3 regions of the Aliivibrio kagoshimensis genome follow, and region 3 is predicted to be linked to each of the others. Evidence: predicted binding sites of a transcription regulator. Region 3 holds the regulator's gene; each other region holds the start of a gene.

The links. Region 3 encodes MetJ, which represses methionine synthesis genes. Its sites were predicted from a motif close to TTAGACNTNTANANGTCTAA; they were not measured.
Region 1: the regulator MetJ is predicted to act here: its motif matches at 3,974-3,993, upstream of metE (5-methyltetrahydropteroyltriglutamate--homocysteine S-methyltransferase).
Region 2: the regulator MetJ is predicted to act here: its motif matches at 2,433-2,452, upstream of metK (methionine adenosyltransferase).

What each region holds. Positions count from the first base shown of each region.
Region 1 is NZ_JAKJSQ010000013.1:48,661-54,365, forward strand. It holds gene L4C32_RS06685 (hypothetical protein) at 1-96, shown strand, start outside; gene rplY (50S ribosomal protein L25) at 244-522, shown strand; gene L4C32_RS06695 (DUF1289 domain-containing protein) at 607-852, opposite strand; gene L4C32_RS06700 (META domain-containing protein) at 1,055-1,492, shown strand; gene metE (5-methyltetrahydropteroyltriglutamate--homocysteine S-methyltransferase) at 1,546-3,837, opposite strand; gene L4C32_RS06710 (LysR substrate-binding domain-containing protein) at 4,068-4,979, shown strand; gene L4C32_RS06715 (DUF4250 domain-containing protein) at 4,988-5,188, opposite strand; gene L4C32_RS06720 (hypothetical protein) at 5,245-5,705, opposite strand, start outside.
Region 2 is NZ_JAKJSQ010000014.1:52,483-58,187, reverse strand. It holds gene rsmE (16S rRNA (uracil(1498)-N(3))-methyltransferase) at 1-492, opposite strand, end outside; gene L4C32_RS07110 (SprT family zinc-dependent metalloprotease) at 599-1,102, opposite strand; gene metK (methionine adenosyltransferase) at 1,211-2,359, opposite strand; gene tkt (transketolase) at 2,781-4,772, shown strand; gene epd (erythrose-4-phosphate dehydrogenase) at 4,913-5,705, shown strand, end outside.
Region 3 is NZ_JAKJSQ010000021.1:7,872-13,576, forward strand. It holds gene L4C32_RS09060 (O-succinylhomoserine (thiol)-lyase) at 1-850, opposite strand, end outside; gene metJ (met regulon transcriptional regulator MetJ) at 1,057-1,380, shown strand; gene L4C32_RS09070 (malic enzyme-like NAD(P)-binding protein) at 1,470-2,717, opposite strand; gene rpmE (50S ribosomal protein L31) at 2,944-3,162, opposite strand; gene priA (primosomal protein N') at 3,400-5,625, shown strand.

The DNA.
Region 1 (5,705 bases), on a different contig from region 3:
GCGGTAGTGCAACGCTTTGATGGGATAAAAGAAGAGAGCTTGTTTGATAGCAGCGCCGCTACCCAGATTTTTGGCCGAATAAAATGGAGCTTTTAAGCTTTTCATTGCTAGACGGTTAAACATTTGCGCATCCCCATAATCAATGTTAGAATCCGCGCTCGTTTTTAGGAACGAAACTTCACTAAGTTAGGTCGCTAAACCTAGTGGATTCTTTTTATTTTACTATTTTTGAGAGTAAAAACTATGAAATTTGATGCAGTAGTACGTACTGAACAAGGTAAGGGTGCGAGCCGCCGCCTTCGTCACGCTGAGAAATTCCCAGCAATCATCTACGGTGGTGAAGCAGCTCCAGTTTCTATCGCTTTAAACCATGATGAAGTTATCAACCAAATGGACAAGCCTGAGTTTTACGAAGGTCTAGTTCTAGTTGTTGATGGTGTTGAAGTTAAGGTTAAGCCGCAAGACGTTCAACGTCACGCGTTTAAGCCTAAAGTCATGCACATGGACTTCATCCGCATCTAATTCGTTGTAATTATTCTTTTGCATAATTGAAAAAGCAGCCCTTACCAAGCTGCTTTTTCTCTCTCTACTCTCTGAGTTTTTACGCTAAAACAGATCAACCTGCCTGCTCTGTAGCTCCACCTCTTGGACCTTCTCTTTCTGCTTAGCCATTTTACGTTTATAACGCTGTTTACATAATTGAATCACTTTTTTCTGCTGTGCAATCGTCATATCCATCCAAGTAAAACGCTCTTCGCGCTTACGCATACAGCCATTGCAATACCCTTTGCTGTCTAAACTGCATACGCCGATACAGGGGCTAGGAACTGAAAAAAACTCGAGCTGTTCTATGTCTCCCCCTTAACCGTATTATCGATACTTTTCCATTAAAACCGTACAACTCTCATACGTTACACCATCACTATAGCATAATCAGGAAAAACAACTGAACCCCCTGTTATTTGAGACAAGTCTGACAATTGGCTGACAAGCAGTCACATCTATCGATTATAATTACTACACTCTTTCTGCACCTCTTCAAATTGGAGATACAATGAAAAAACTAATAATTGCAGCATCACTGCCTCTATTTATGGCAGCTTGTGGTTCAACCGCTGATGAAAAACAGATCCAAGTCTCTGCAGAAGCACTTCAGCATCATCACTGGATACTAACCAAAATCGATGGTGAAGCGATCAGTACTCCTGATAAATTTGCTGCTCCTGATCTTGAAATTGGAGAAAACTTCTCGGCCAACGGTAAAGCGGGATGTAATAACTTTTTTGGTCAAGCTGAGCTTAATGATAAAGGTCAGTTCCGCATCGAGAGGATGGGCATGTCGATGAAAGCCTGTCTGGGTGATGTAATGAAAACGGAACAAGTTGTGACGAGTACCCTATCGGATTGGAGTGACATCTCTTTGACCAAAGAGTCGTTAACTTTACAAGGTGAGCAACACCAACTTACTTTCACCTTAAGTGATTGGAAGTAGCTACCAAATGAACGATGTAAAGAGGCCGTCAATAATGACGGCCTCTTTTCTTTCTATTTCGCTAACTGAGCCCTTAACTGTTTTGTTGCCGTGACCATGTTAGTTAACGCCGCTTCAGTCTCCGTCCAATTACGTGTTTTCAGACCGCAATCTGGGTTAACCCATAAACGCTCTACCGGAATTCTATCCGCCGCTCTTTCCAATAACGCCACAATCCACTCTACATCTGGAATGTTAGGTGAGTGAATATCATACACTCCAGGCCCAACTTCATTCGGGTAGTTAAACTCCTCAAACGCTTTGAGCAGTTCCATGTTTGATCGAGAGGTTTCAATGGTGATCACATCGGCATCTAGAGCTGCCACCGAGTCGATAATTTCATTAAATTCGCTATAACACATGTGAGTGTGTATCTGGGTTTCTGGCTTAGCACTGGCCGCCGATACCTTAAAGGCATCCACCGCCCAATCGAGGTACTCTTTCTGCTGTGAACGCTTAAGCGGCAAGCCTTCGCGTATAGCGGGTTCATCAATCTGAATGATATTGATACCTGCTTGTTGCAGATCTCTCACCTCATCTTGCAGAGCTAGCGCCAACTGCTGAGCAATCTCTTTACGACTGATATCTTCACGTGGGAAAGTCCAACCTAAAATGGTTACAGGTCCGGTAAGCATCCCTTTTACCTGCTTACTGGTTAACGACTGAGCATACGTGGTCCACTCAACGGTAATGGCCTGTTCTCTTTCAATATCCGCTGTCACGATCGCCGGTTTAACACAGCGTGAGCCATAGCTCTGTACCCAACCAAATCGTGTGACATCAAAACCCGATAAGTGTTCTGCAAAGTACTCCACCATGTCATTACGTTCCGCTTCACCATGCACGAGTACATCAAGATCCAGTGCCTCTTGTCGCGCTATCGCATCACTAATGTGGCCTTTGATCGCTTGTGTGTATTCGGTCTCACCTAAGCGGCCATTTTTATAGTCACTTCGTTGGCTACGAATTTCAGCGGTTTGCGGAAATGATCCGATGGTCGTGGTCGGCAGCAGAGGCAAGCCAAGTACCTCTTTTTGGTGGTGGGCGCGCTCCGCATACTCAGCACTGCGATCACCAGATTGAGCATCAATCGACTTCACTCGCTGTTTGACCGACGGTTTATTCACATGCTGTGCATTCACACGATTGATAATTGGCTGACTGTATTGCGCACATTGACCAATGGCGATCTCATCTCCATCCAATGCCGCTCCTAATAAGCTAATTTCACGGCACTTCTGTTTAGCAAAAGATAACCAACTGCGTACTTCGGCGCTTAACGCTGTTTCTAAATCTAAATCAACCGGGCTATGCAGCAGTGAACATGAGCTGCCAATCCACAAACGATCGCCTAAGTTTGCTTTCAACGGCTGCAGTTGAGATAGCCATTGGTTCAGATCCGCTCGCCATACATTACGACCATTAACCACACCAGCCGAAAGCACCCAATCAGTTGGCAACTGCTCAACCACAGCCTCAAGTTGGTTAGGTGTCGCTGCCAGATCAATATGCAAACCATTCACTGGTAACTCAATGATCTTGTCCAAGTTATGATCAATAGAATCAAAATAGGTTGTAAGCAGTATCTTTACGTCTCCGGCAATCACCTGGTAAGCGACTTTAAAGGCGTTACTCCAGGCTTTTGGCAACTCTAAAGAGAGAATCGGTTCATCAACTTGCACCCACTCCACCCCTAAACTGGCTAGTTTAGATAAAATGTTCTGATAAGAGATAAGTAGGCGTGGCAATAGAGAGAGTCGTTCAAAACCCTCTTCTACCTCTTTGCCTAACCATAAGTAACTCAGTGGACCTAACAGCACTGGTTTTACTTTATGTCCCAACTTTACGGCCTCTGCCACTTCATCAAATAGCTGAGTCCAACTCACTTCAAATCGCTGCTCTTTAGTAAACTCAGGCACAATATAGTGGTAGTTAGTATTAAACCATTTGGTCATATCCGAGGCCGCCGCCCCACAACCACAATCAGATTGAGATTGCCCTCTACCGACTTTAAACAGGGTATCCAGATCAGAAATGGTGCCATTAGAGTTATGGCGTTTTGGTACATTACCGAGTAACAAACTCGTCGTTAACACATGATCATACCAAGCAAAATCTCCCGCCGAAACGAAATCTAGCCCAGCTCCTGCTTGCTCACCCCAATGGCGATTACGCAATAAACTTCCGACCTCAAGTAGCTCCCGCTGTTCAATTTCACCACGCCAATACTTTTCTAAACTAAATTTCAGTTCGCGCTGTGCCCCTACTCGAGGGTACCCCAATATGTGTGTTGTAGTTTTAGTCATTATTTTTTTCCTTGTATAACCAACTGACGAATTAAGGCGTCTAGATGGCTAAATAATGGCTATTTTATTGATAACAGACAATGTCTAATATTTCATCGTAACTATGAAATTGTTTCAACATTGCAAATATGGTCATTTGGACGTCTAGATGTTTACAAGTCTAAGAATATCTTTTACTGTAGTGACATTAGACTCAGAAATGGCTGAGTATTTCGACATTGAGATAGATAATGATTGAGCTTAAACATTTAAGAACATTAACAAAATTGCGGGACACCGGCTCATTGACAGCAACGGCAACTGCGCTGCATTTAACCCAGTCAGCTCTTTCTCATCAGCTTAAAGATCTAGAGATAAGAATAGGCGGCGCGCTTTTTTTACGGAAGACTCGCCCGGTTAAATTCACCGCTGAAGGGGATATTCTTCTCGGGCTTGCTGACGAAATATTACCGAAGTTAGCTAAAGCTGAACATGATGTGGCGAGCCTAAAAGAGGATCTGAACGGACGACTTCATATGGCCATCGAGTGCCACTCATGTTTTCAGTGGCTTATGCCCGCTCTGAAAGAGTATCAAGTAAGCTGGCCAAGTGTTGCGCTAGACTTCTCGTCTGGTTTCAGTTTTGAACCGCTGCCTGCTTTAGTGGCGGGAGAATTAGACTTGGTGATCACCTCAGACATTCAGCCTCGATCTGAAGTACACTATGAGCCCCTGTTTGATTTTGAAATGAAGTTAATCATGTCAACCAACCATCCGTTGGCCAATCGTAAAACGATCCAACCAAAAGATTTAACGGATCAAACCATGCTCACTTATCCCGTCCCCAAACAGAGACTGGACGTAGTAAAGCACTTTTTGCAACCTGCTGGTGTTGAACCTAATCGTTGGAAACAAGCTGACAATACCTTAATGTTGGTGCAAATGGTGTCGGCGGGTTTAGGGGTAGCAGCGTTACCCAACTGGGCGATCAGTGAGTTTTCAAAGCAGGGATTAATCGTGAGTAAACCGCTAGGCAGTGGGTTATGGCGACGACTGTTTGCTGCCGTCAGAAACTCTGAGCATGACAGGCGCTATCTGCAAGCGTTCTTCTCAACCGCTAAAACGGAAAGTAAAAGCCACCTTGATGAGATCAAGATGGCTTAAAATTTGAATTATCGTGGGTAGGATTTAAACTGATTTGTTAATGGATCATAGTGGTAACCCAATGTATCGAGTTTTCCTACCACACCCTCCATATCCATCTCATACATGCTGATCAGATCATCAAAACTATCGCACTCTAAACGCAACTTTTCATTCACTATACCCAACAAAATTGAGCTGTTCATTTTTGACGTATTGGTTAAATCCATCCTATTTTCCCTCTGAATGCACCTAACCTCAGTTTAGACTCTGTTTACCAAGCTCGCTACAACAAGATAGTTTGTAGCGTTAATGAGGCAGATAACAGACATAACGAGAGTGCAATTTGCATTTTGCTGACAGCTTTTACGCGAATTAAATGCCACACCCAACCGACAACCGCCATCACCAACAACACAAAACTGCTTAATAATATCGGAGTGATTTTCTGCAGTAGCGACGCTTCAAGAGCACTAATCGGAATCAAGGTGGCCAAGATCAATAACATCACAGCCACAGTGCCAATCACTGGTAACAGTTTATGGAAAGCTTGTAGCCGGCTCCTTGCTTGGATAAGAAATAGGTGCGCCAAACTGGAACCTAATATCACCACCACCAGCAGAACAAACAGTAGAGAAAATAGAGTGAACTGCTGAGTGATTAACCACAGCAAGCTCATTACCGCCGTAATACTAGATAGATTAAGCAGTAAGATTGGGCCTTTATCGCGAGTTTTACTGGTTTTCA
Region 2 (5,705 bases), on a different contig from region 3:
GTACTCTTCCTGACACCACGCTTCGAGGGCCATTATTGGTCTAATGGTGGGAATGGTGTTTCGACCACACTGCTCACAAGCGCTGATGATGATTTTTTGCCATTGGGCCAGTTTTTTCTCAAATCGCTCTGCATTCAGTTTTACGCCACAACGCTCAGAAATAAGAGGGGTAATGGTTGTGACACCTAACTCCACTGATTTTTGTATGGTAAATTCCATCTTATCACCGCGGGAGACCACTTGACCTAAATGAATGTTGAGTGGCGACTCACTGCTACGTTCACTCTTTGTCTGGACAGTCACGGCCACGTTCTTCTTACTGACCGCGCTAATGGTGCTCAAAAACTCTGAGCCACTGCCATCAAATAGAGTGATAGACTCACCTATCTTCATGCGTAATACACGACCAACGTGTCCTGCCGCGTCATCGCTTAATGATACCTCACCATGTGAAGGCAGAGTATCGGGGTGAAAAATTCTAGGATTACTCATAGTGTTACTACTTTTCGTAAATGATGATAATACGTGTGTTGCTAATAACATGGGTGTTATTGAGCTGAATTACAACCCTTAAACCTGCTTTAACAATGTGTTGTGATTATAACGTAGAACGGGAGGGAATAGGCATTGCGATCAGAGGTTGTTTACAGCGCTGACAGAGATAGGTGGCTTGTTGGCGGATGACCCTATTATGACGTCTAATTGTTAAAACGTGTTGTTGGCAGTGGCACTGGTAGTCAAAGGTCTTACCTTGCAAAGAGTGAACATTAAAGCTGTGGGTTGTTTTAGCCGGTAAATTAAAAACGTGATTCATGATGCCTTGCCACTCTTTACCGTGAGGTTTGACTCTGCCATAAAGCTGAAAAGTAATAAGGTGAGCAATTTCGTGGGGTATCACTTCATCAATAAATTGCTGTTGGTTCTCTTGCAACAGGATAGGGTTGAGACGGATCTCCCAGCGTTGCAAGCGAGCAGTACCGGCCGCCTTTCCGCGCTGGTTAAATGAGATGGTAGGTAGGGCGAAGTCCATGTTTAAGGCACTCTGCGCCAGTTGAATGCATTGAGCGGCCTTTTCAATGGAGTGTTGTTTCAGTTTCTCCATAAGAGCACTTATACCGAAGGGAAGTAAGAGATAAAAAAGCAAGAGTCTAATGAATAAACTCTTGCTCTAAATTTTGAATTAGCGAGGTAAACTCACTAAATAAAGGGGCTATTTAGCAAATTCAGCTAGCATTGCCGCTTTATCTGTCGCTTCCCAAGGGAACTCTTCACGACCAAAGTGACCATAAGCCGCTGTCTTTTTGTAGATAGGCTTAAGAAGATCAAGCATCTCTAAAATGCCATATGGACGTAGATCGAAGTTTTGACGAACCGCTTCAACGATGATCTGGTGTGATACTTTTTCAGTACCAAACGTCTCAACCATGATAGACGTTGGTTCAGCCACACCGATGGCGTAAGAAAGCTGAATTTCACAGCGATCAGCAAGACCAGCAGCAACAATGTTTTTCGCTACATAACGAGCCGCATAAGCCGCACTACGGTCAACTTTTGAAGGATCTTTACCAGAGAAAGCTCCACCGCCGTGACGAGCCGCGCCGCCGTAGGTATCAACGATAATTTTACGACCAGTAAGGCCACAGTCACCCATTGGGCCACCGATAACAAAACGACCTGTTGGGTTAATAAAGAATTTAGTCTCTTTATTTAACCACTCAGAAGGAAGGACTGGTTTGATGATCTCTTCCATTACCGCTTCACGAAGTTCAGGTGTAGAGATTGAATCACAATGCTGAGTTGACAGTACAACCGCATCAATACCGACAATCTTACCTTGGTCGTATTGGAAGGTGACTTGTGATTTTGCATCTGGGCGTAGGAAGTCTAATTTTCCAGCCTTACGTACTTCAGCTTGTTTTTGAACAAGAAGGTGAGAGTAAGTGATTGGAGCAGGCATTAGAATGTCTGTTTCGTTGGTTGCGTAACCAAACATGATGCCCTGGTCGCCAGCGCCTTGCTCTTTAGGGTCAGCACGGTCAACACCTTGGTTGATGTCTGGAGACTGCTTACCAATAGTATTCAAGATGGCACACGAGTTTGCGTCAAAGCCCATGTCAGAGTGCACATAACCAATTTCACGAACGGTTTCACGAGTGAGCTCTTCGATGTCAACCCAAGCTGAGGTAGTGATCTCGCCACCGACCATAACCATGCCAGTTTTTACGTAGGTCTCACAAGCCACACGAGCTTTAGGATCCTGAGCAATGATCGCATCAAGTACCGCATCAGAAATTTGATCGGCGATTTTGTCTGGGTGACCTTCTGATACAGACTCAGAGGTAAAAAGGTGTTTTGCCATGATGGTGTCCACTTTTTAAATTAAACAAGTACGTTGAATGAAACAACCATACTCAATGTAGGTATATGGCGGTTTCGACTTCTAGACGGCTATAATATTCCAATCCGTTCAGATTGCAACCGATTTCTTACTTATCAAGCAACTAAACGTTTGCGCCATTTAATTGATGATTTTCAATGTAACGAAGGATGTAACGAATGTCAGAAATAGTGATGTGACGCGAACTATTTAGTTGTAAAACATTTGCAGTGCTAAAGCGGCTTTGCGACAATACTCCGAATAATTATACCTAAGTTCCTTTTATTAAAGCGGCATTAAGCCACCCCTCTTTATGAGAAGTCATTTAGGTATAATGGGGTTAATTCTAATTCTAGAGTTAATCTTCCACTATTGAAAAGTCTTTCGAATTTTAGGAGCAGACATGTCTTCACGTAAGGAACTCGCCAACGCAATCCGTGCCCTTAGTATGGATGGTGTACAACAAGCTAATTCAGGTCACCCTGGTGCCCCAATGGGAATGGCTGATATCGCTGAAGTATTATGGCGTGGCCACCTGAATCACAACCCACAAAACCCTGAGTGGGCTGATCGTGACCGTTTTATTCTTTCTAACGGCCATGGTTCAATGTTGATTTATTCATTACTGCACCTTACTGGTTATGATTTATCGAACGACGATTTGAAAAACTTCCGTCAATTGCACTCTAAAACTCCAGGTCACCCTGAGTTTGGTTATGCCCCTGGTGTTGAAACGACGACAGGCCCTTTAGGCCAAGGCATCACTAATGGTGTTGGTATGGCGATGGCTGAAAAATCGTTAGCAGCTCAGTTTAACCGTGACGGTCACGATATCGTTGACCACAACACTTATGTGTTCATGGGCGATGGTTGTCTAATGGAAGGTATCTCTCACGAAGCGTGTTCTTTAGCTGGAACCTTAGGTCTTGGCAAACTGACCGCATTTTGGGATGACAATGGCATCTCGATTGATGGTGAAGTTGAAGGCTGGTTCTCAGACGATACCCCTAAACGTTTCGAAGCATATGGTTGGCATGTAATTCCAGCGGTTGATGGTCATGATCCTGAAGCGATTAATGCAGCGATTGAAGCGGCTAAAGCTGAAACAGGTCGTCCAACTCTTATCTGTACTAAAACGGTTATCGGTTTTGGTTCTCCAAATAAAGCGGGTACGCACGACTGTCATGGCGCACCACTAGGTGCTGATGAAATCGCAGCTACGCGTAAAGCGCTAGGCTGGGAACACGGTCCTTTTGAAATCCCTGCTAATATCGCAGCAGAGTGGGATGCAAAAGAAGTTGGCGCAGCTAAAGAAGCAGCGTGGAATGCTAAATTTGACGCTTACGCTGCCGCACACCCTGAATTAGCAGCTGAATACAAGCGTCGTGTAAACGGTGACTTACCAGCGCAGTGGGAAGAGAAAACGAACGCAATCATTGCGGATCTACAAGCTAACCCTGCTAACATCGCTTCTCGTAAAGCATCACAAAACGCACTAGAAGCGTTTGGTGCAATGCTTCCTGAGTTTATGGGTGGTTCTGCTGACCTTGCACCTTCAAACTTAACGATGTGGTCTGGCTCTAAAGCGGTTGAAGCTGAAGATTTCTCAGGCAACTATGTGCATTACGGTGTGCGTGAGTTTGGTATGACGGCGATCATGAATGGTATTGCTCTGCACGGTGGTTTCGTTCCTTACGGTGCAACCTTCTTAATGTTCATGGAGTACGCTCGTAACGCACTACGTATGGCTGCTCTAATGAAAATTCAGAACATCCAAGTCTATACTCATGACTCAATCGGTCTTGGTGAAGATGGTCCAACGCACCAGCCTGTTGAGCAGGTCTCTTCACTGCGTCTAACACCGAACATGAGTGTATGGCGTCCGTGTGACCAAGTTGAATCTGCAGTCGCTTGGAAACTGGCGATTGAGCGTAAAGATGGTCCTACATCATTAATCTTCTCTCGTCAGAACCTTGCTCAGCAAGCACGTGATGAAGCGCAAGTGGCTAATATCGCAAAAGGTGGCTACATCCTGAGTGATTGTAATGGCAAGCCGGATCTGATTTTGATTGCGACAGGTTCTGAGATTGAACTAGCAGTCTCTGCAAAAGAGCAGCTAGCTGGTCACAATGTACGTATCGTATCTATGCCATCAACAGATGCATTTGATAAACAGGATGCCGCTTACCGTGAGACAGTACTACCTTCAGACGTTACGGCTCGTGTTGCGATTGAAGCTGGTATTGCTGATTTCTGGTACAAGTATGTTGGTTTTGATGGCCGCATCATTGGTATGACTACCTTTGGTGAGTCAGCACCTGCTGGTGAGCTGTTCAAAATGTTCGGTTTCACAACAGAAAATGTTGTTGATACGGCAAAAGAACTTCTTGCTTAATTAACCCGACACTTAGGTGTCTCGTTGATATTAATTAGCCTCCTTTATTGGGGGCTTTTTTTATAATGAATCCACTTGGTTATTAAGATACACTTTGATGACATTACCCTTTTTATCATCATAGAACGATTAGGCTTGTTATGGCATTAAGAGTTGCAATTAACGGATTTGGACGTATTGGTCGCAGTGTATTACGAGCGCTATACGAGAGCGGTAAAAATCAGCAGATAACGGTTGTGGCTATCAATGAATTAGCTGAGCCAGAAGCAATGGCCCACCTTCTGCAATATGACTCAAGCCATGGTCGTTTTTGTAAAAAAATCTCTTTTGATCAGGAACACCTCCATATTACACATCCAGACGCCTCGGTGGATGCGATTCGTTTACTGCATCAATCTGAACTGAACCTGTTACCTTGGCATGATCTCGGGGTTGATATCGTACTGGACTGTACTGGTGTTTTTGGTTCTCGAGCGGATGGTGAGGCTCATATTCAAGCTGGTGCGCAAAAGGTACTATTTTCTCATCCTGCCGGCAGTGATATCGATAATACGATTATTTTTGGTGTCAACCAAGAGAGCTTAAAAGCAGAGGATCTCATCGTCTCTAATGGGTCCTGTACCACGAACTGTATTACCCCTATCATTAAAGTGCTGGATGATACGTTTGGTATAGAGTCTGGGACCATCACTACCATTCACTCAGCGATGAATGATCAACAAGTTATTGATGCTTACCACTCAGATTTAAGACGAACTCGTGCCGCGAGCCAGTCTATTATTCCAGTAGACACAAAACTTCACCTTGGAATTGAAAGGATATTTCCGAAATTTTCTAACAAATTTGAAGCGATTTCAGTTAGAGTTCCTACAATAAATGTCTCAGCCATGGATTTAAGTGTCACTCTTGACTCAAAAGTGAAAGTTAATGACA
Region 3 (5,705 bases):
GCTCAGGTAGACTTGGATGATAGATTGTACCGACTAACGACTGATTTTTTAAGCACTCAAGAATTTCCATTGAATTCTCTTCATGCACACGCATTCTGGCACTCAAGGTGCGAATGCCTCGCAGCGTTAAATAACTATCAAATGCAGTCCCTGTTGAACCAATGCAATTTCCCCACCACGCCAAATCGGTCGCATCGGTTTCATCTTTGGCAATGATAACGCCTCCAACCACATCAGAGTGACCATTAATGTACTTAGTGGTTGAGTGGATCACAAAATCAGCACCTAATGTGAGAGGTTGCTGTAAAACGGGAGAGAGAAACGTGTTATCTACAGCGACTTGCGCCCCTATCAATTTCGCTTTTTGACAAATATCGGTAATGTCTACCACACGAAGCAGCGGATTAGAGGGGGTTTCAAGAAGGATCAGCGCGGGTTTTAATGCGAGTGTTTTTTCTAAAGCGATAGGGTCAGATTGGTCGATAAAAAGTGTGTTGAAATCCCCTTTTCGCGCACGTGAATCAAACAGTCGGTACGTCCCACCATAGCAATCATGTGGTGCGACAATAAGATCATCTGGGCCCAACTTTGCCGAAACCAGTAGGTTCAGTGCCGCCATGCCGCAGTTGGTGACTACAGCGCCTGCGCCAGATTCTAGCTTCGCTAAGGCGGTTTCGAGTTGTGTTCGAGTCGGATTACCACTACGAGCGTAATCATATTCAGGAACATCACCAAATTCAGGAAAGCTATAATTGGTTGAAAGATATATCGGTGGAACCACAGCATTATGCTGCGAGTCGGACTCAATACCAGTTCGAACTGAAATCGTTGCGGTTTTCTTGTTTCGCATAACTTTCCTTTCCCTTTTAATGCTAAAATACCAAACCTAAAGACATTCTAAACCCAGCGAAACAAGACGTCAACACTTCTGGACGTCTATATGTCTTTGCATGTGGCGGTAAATCCCGCTAAAATCGCTTTAATTTTGTTGCATAACCCTTTAGGCTAATAAACGGTTATCTATCCTCCACAATTAACACCAGGTAAAGGTAAAAAATGGCAGATTGGAATGGCGAATACTTAAGCCCTTACGCCGAACACGGTAAAAAAAGTGAGCAAGTAAAAAAAATTACAGTTTCAATTCCTATGAAGGTATTAAAAATACTGACTGATGAGCGCACTCGTCGCCAAGTGAACAATATCCGTCATGCCACTAATAGCGAACTTTTATGCGAAGCTTTCTTGCACGCTTATACTGGTCAGCCTTTACCAACAGATGACGACTTAAGAAAAGATCGTCCGGATGACATCCCTACTGAAGCCAAAGCGATGATGACCGCGATGGGGATCGAAATCGAAGACTTCAACGACGAAGAGTAATATCTCCGTATAATCACACGGTTTTAAATACCAAACAAAAAGCCCCAACTTCTCTTATAGAAGTTGGGGCTTTTTTAATACGAGATGTTTTAGCTCTCTAGATAGTTCTCAGGCATATCAATACGTGCAACGCCTGAATCAACCGCCGCTTGTGCGACCGCTTTTGCGACTCTTGGCAGTAAACGAGGGTCCATAGGTTTTGGAATAATATACTCAGGACCAAACTCGAGTGAACTGTCACCCGATGCGATTAGTACCGACTGTGGAACAGGCTCTTTTGCCAATTCACGAATCGCGTGAACCGCTGCTAGCTTCATCTCATCATTAATCACACTGGCACGTACATCAAGTGCACCACGGAAGATGAATGGGAAACAAAGTACGTTATTCACTTGGTTAGGGTAATCAGAGCGACCCGTTCCCATGATGATGTCGTTACGTACTTCATGAGCCAATTCAGGTTTGATCTCAGGATCTGGATTTGAACATGCAAAGACTACCGGTTTCTCTGCCATCAACTTAAGCGCTTCTGCAGGAAGAAGATCTGGACCAGATACCCCTAAGAAGATATCTGCGCCTTCGATAACATCTTCAAGAGTACGTTTATCGGTATTGTTAGCAAATTTTTGCTTATATTCATTCAGCTCTTCACGGCGAGTGTGAATCACCCCTTTACGATCTAACATGTAGATTTTTTCACGTTGAGCACCACACATGATCAACATCTCCATACATGCTGTTGCAGCCGCGCCCGCGCCTAAACAGACAATCGTTGACTCACTTAACTCTTTGCCTTGTAGATCCAGCGCATTTAACATGCCTGCAGCGGTAACAATCGCGGTGCCATGTTGATCATCGTGAAAGACAGGCACATCACAACGTTCAATCAGACGACGTTCAATTTCAAAACAATCTGGTGCTTTGATATCTTCTAAATTAATGCCACCAAACGTATCTGCAATATTAGCTACGGTATCAACAAACTCATCAATCGTGCGGTGTTTTACTTCAATATCGATTGAATCTAGACCTGCGAAACGCTTAAACAGTAAAGACTTACCTTCCATGACAGGTTTAGATGCTAGAGGCCCTAGATTCCCTAACCCTAGAATAGCGGTACCATTTGAAATAACTGCGACCATGTTGCCTTTCGCCGTGTATTTGTAAACATTATCAGCATTTTGAGCAATTTCACGTACAGGTTCCGCGACACCTGGACTGTATGCTAGAGCCAAATCTTCAGCAGTATCTGCAGGTTTTGTTAAACCAACAGCAATTTTCCCTGGTACAGGAAGAGCATGATAATCAAGAGCTTGTTGACGAAAATCTTCAGACATTTTGTTACCCATAGGTCGAGTTATTGTGATTTGAATAAAATAGTAATTGATATACGGCTAAGTTCCTAGCCACAGGTTTAATATTTGTATTTATTTTTTAAACCACTTTATACACATTGTTTACAATTTTAGTTTATATTGTTTACAGAAAGAGTCAAAAATTGTTTTACAGGCACAAAAAAGGCGCACATTGTGCACCTCTTTTTTATTGGGCATAAGAACTAAATTATTTTTTAGAACCGATTGCACCAAAACGCTTGTTGAAACGATCAACACGGCCGCCAGTATCAACGATACGTTGCTTACCAGTGTAGAACGGGTGACATTTGTCACATACGTCTAGGTTGATGGTGTCTTTAGCTAGTGTTGAGTTGAATTCAAACTCATTACCACAAGAGCATTTTGCTGCTACTGAAGTGTATTCTGGGTGGATACCTGTTTTCATGGGGAAAACCTCAATTAGGCCGTGTCGCCATTCGATTCTAAGCCGAACACCACACGTAATAAATAAAATAGTTATGTCATCACCGAGTGTAGATTAATTACACTAAGTAAGGCGGCGTATCATAATGAAACATTGCGCAAGGATCAACCTCTTCGATAAGTTAAATTTTCAAGTCGAGGATTTATGATAAGCTACCCTCTCTTTATTACCGCTAAAAACATCTGGTGAAGCTTGGTCATCGCATCTGATAAAAACACTTCTGAGAAAAATACGGTTGCTCATGTCGCCTTACCCGTGCCATTAGATCGCTGTTTTGACTACAAAATAAAGCCAGACCAATTTCCAGTGGTTGGAGGAAGAGTGAAAGTAGGTTTTGGCCGACAACAGCTGGTTGGTATTGTAGTGCGCCTATCCAACTTCTCTGATTTCAGTTTTGAGAAGCTAAAACCGCTCACCCAAGTTTTAGATAACACGCCATTATGGCCGAGTTCACTCTATAGCCTGTTAACTTGGAGCAGTGAATATTACCAATACCCTCTTGGTGATACGCTCGCCAATGCGATGCCTGCTTGGCTCCGTAAAGGTAAAGCGGCCAGTTTCGATACTCTGCGCGAATGGCACCTTACCGAACTGGGCAAAAACCAGAATATCAGTTCGCTCACTCGCGCACCAAAACAGGCCAAAGTCCTCTCACTGTTACATCTCTGCTCTCAGCCTCATGAGCAGCTTCTGTCACAGGAGATCAGTTCCGCTACGTTAAAAGCGTTACAAAAGAAACAGTGGATTGAAGAGCGACAAGTGCAAAAACAGCAACAATGCTGGCACTCATCATTCAGTGTGACTGAAGAGAAACCTCAGCTAAATGAGGAACAAGCCATTGCTGTCGCCTCTGTGAATGCCAATCCAGAGTTTGGTTGCTACCTATTAGAAGGCGTGACAGGTTCAGGCAAAACGGAAGTCTACCTCAATTTAATTGAACCGGTACTTCGGAAAGGGAAACAAGCCTTGGTATTGGTTCCTGAAATTGGATTAACCCCTCAAACCATCAATCGCTTTAAACGCCGTTTTAATGTTCCAGTAGAGAGCATTCACTCCGGCCTTAATGATACCGAGAGGCTGAATGCATGGCTCAGTGCAAAAGATAAACACGCTGGCATTATTATCGGTACTCGCTCTGCACTCTTCACCCCATTTAACGATCTAGGCATTATTATTGTTGATGAAGAGCATGACGCTTCTTATAAACAGCAAGATAGCATGCGTTACCACGCCAGAGACTTAGCGGTAATGCGAGCCAATCTAGACAACATTCCCATTGTCTTAGGTTCAGCGACCCCGGCATTAGAGACTCTACATAATGCCAAGACCGGAAAGTACCACCACTTAACTCTGACACGCAGGGCGGGGCACGCTAACCCCGCGAAACATGGTGTATTAGATGTCAAAGGTCTCTACCTTGAAAGTGGCCTATCTGCACCGATGATCGCTCAAATGAGGAAGCATCTCACCGAAGGCAATCAAGTCATTCTGTTTCTTAATCGCCGAGGTTACTCACCAGCATTGATGTGTCATGAATGTGGCTGGATGGCCGAGTGCAAACGTTGTGATGCCTTCTACACCTTCCACCAGCACAGCAGTGAAATACGTTGCCATCACTGCGGATCACAACAGCCCATCATGCATCAGTGTCATGGGTGTGGTTCCACTCAGTTGATCTCTGTCGGTGTCGGGACTGAGCAACTAGAAACTCAACTCAATCAACTGTTCCCTGAGTTCAAAACCATCCGTATTGATCGTGATAGCACTCGAAAGAAAGGGAGCCTAGAAAACTACTTAGAGTCGATAAAGCGGGGGGAGTACCAGATCCTTATCGGTACACAAATGTTAGCTAAAGGGCATCACTTCCCGAATGTCACCCTAGTGGGCTTGATTGATGTGGACAGTTCTCTATTTAGCAGTGACTTTCGAGCACCAGAGCGCCTAGCCCAGCTCTTTATTCAAGTGGCAGGGCGAGCCGGGCGAGCCAGTAAACCCGGTGAGGTTTTACTGCAAACTCACCATCCAGAGCATCAGCTGCTGCAATCACTGCTGCACAAAGGGTACGGCGCATTTGCTAAGACGGCTCTACTAGAGCGGCAACAGGCGATGCTGCCCCCCTACACATTTTTAACGTTATTTAGGGCAGAAGCTAATAATAATCAAATGGTTGAAGAGTTTCTTCGTCAAATTAGAGGCATTTTAGAAAGTAACCCTGTGTATGACCAATTTACCCCTGTGTTAGGGCCAACCCCAGCACCACTGGCCAAACGCGCCGGAAAATACCGATGGCAGCTGCTGTTACAAGCCCCTAATCGCAAAGTGATGCAGACACTCTTAAGAAGTGCAAAACCCGCTATTCAACTGTTACCATTAGCAAAAAGTGTGCGTTGGTCTATCGATATTGAGCCGCAGGATTTAAGTTAAACAATGTATCAACATGCATGTAATTCACATTTACGTGACATATATCTCATTTACAGTGCGAGTTCTGTTATGACCACTGT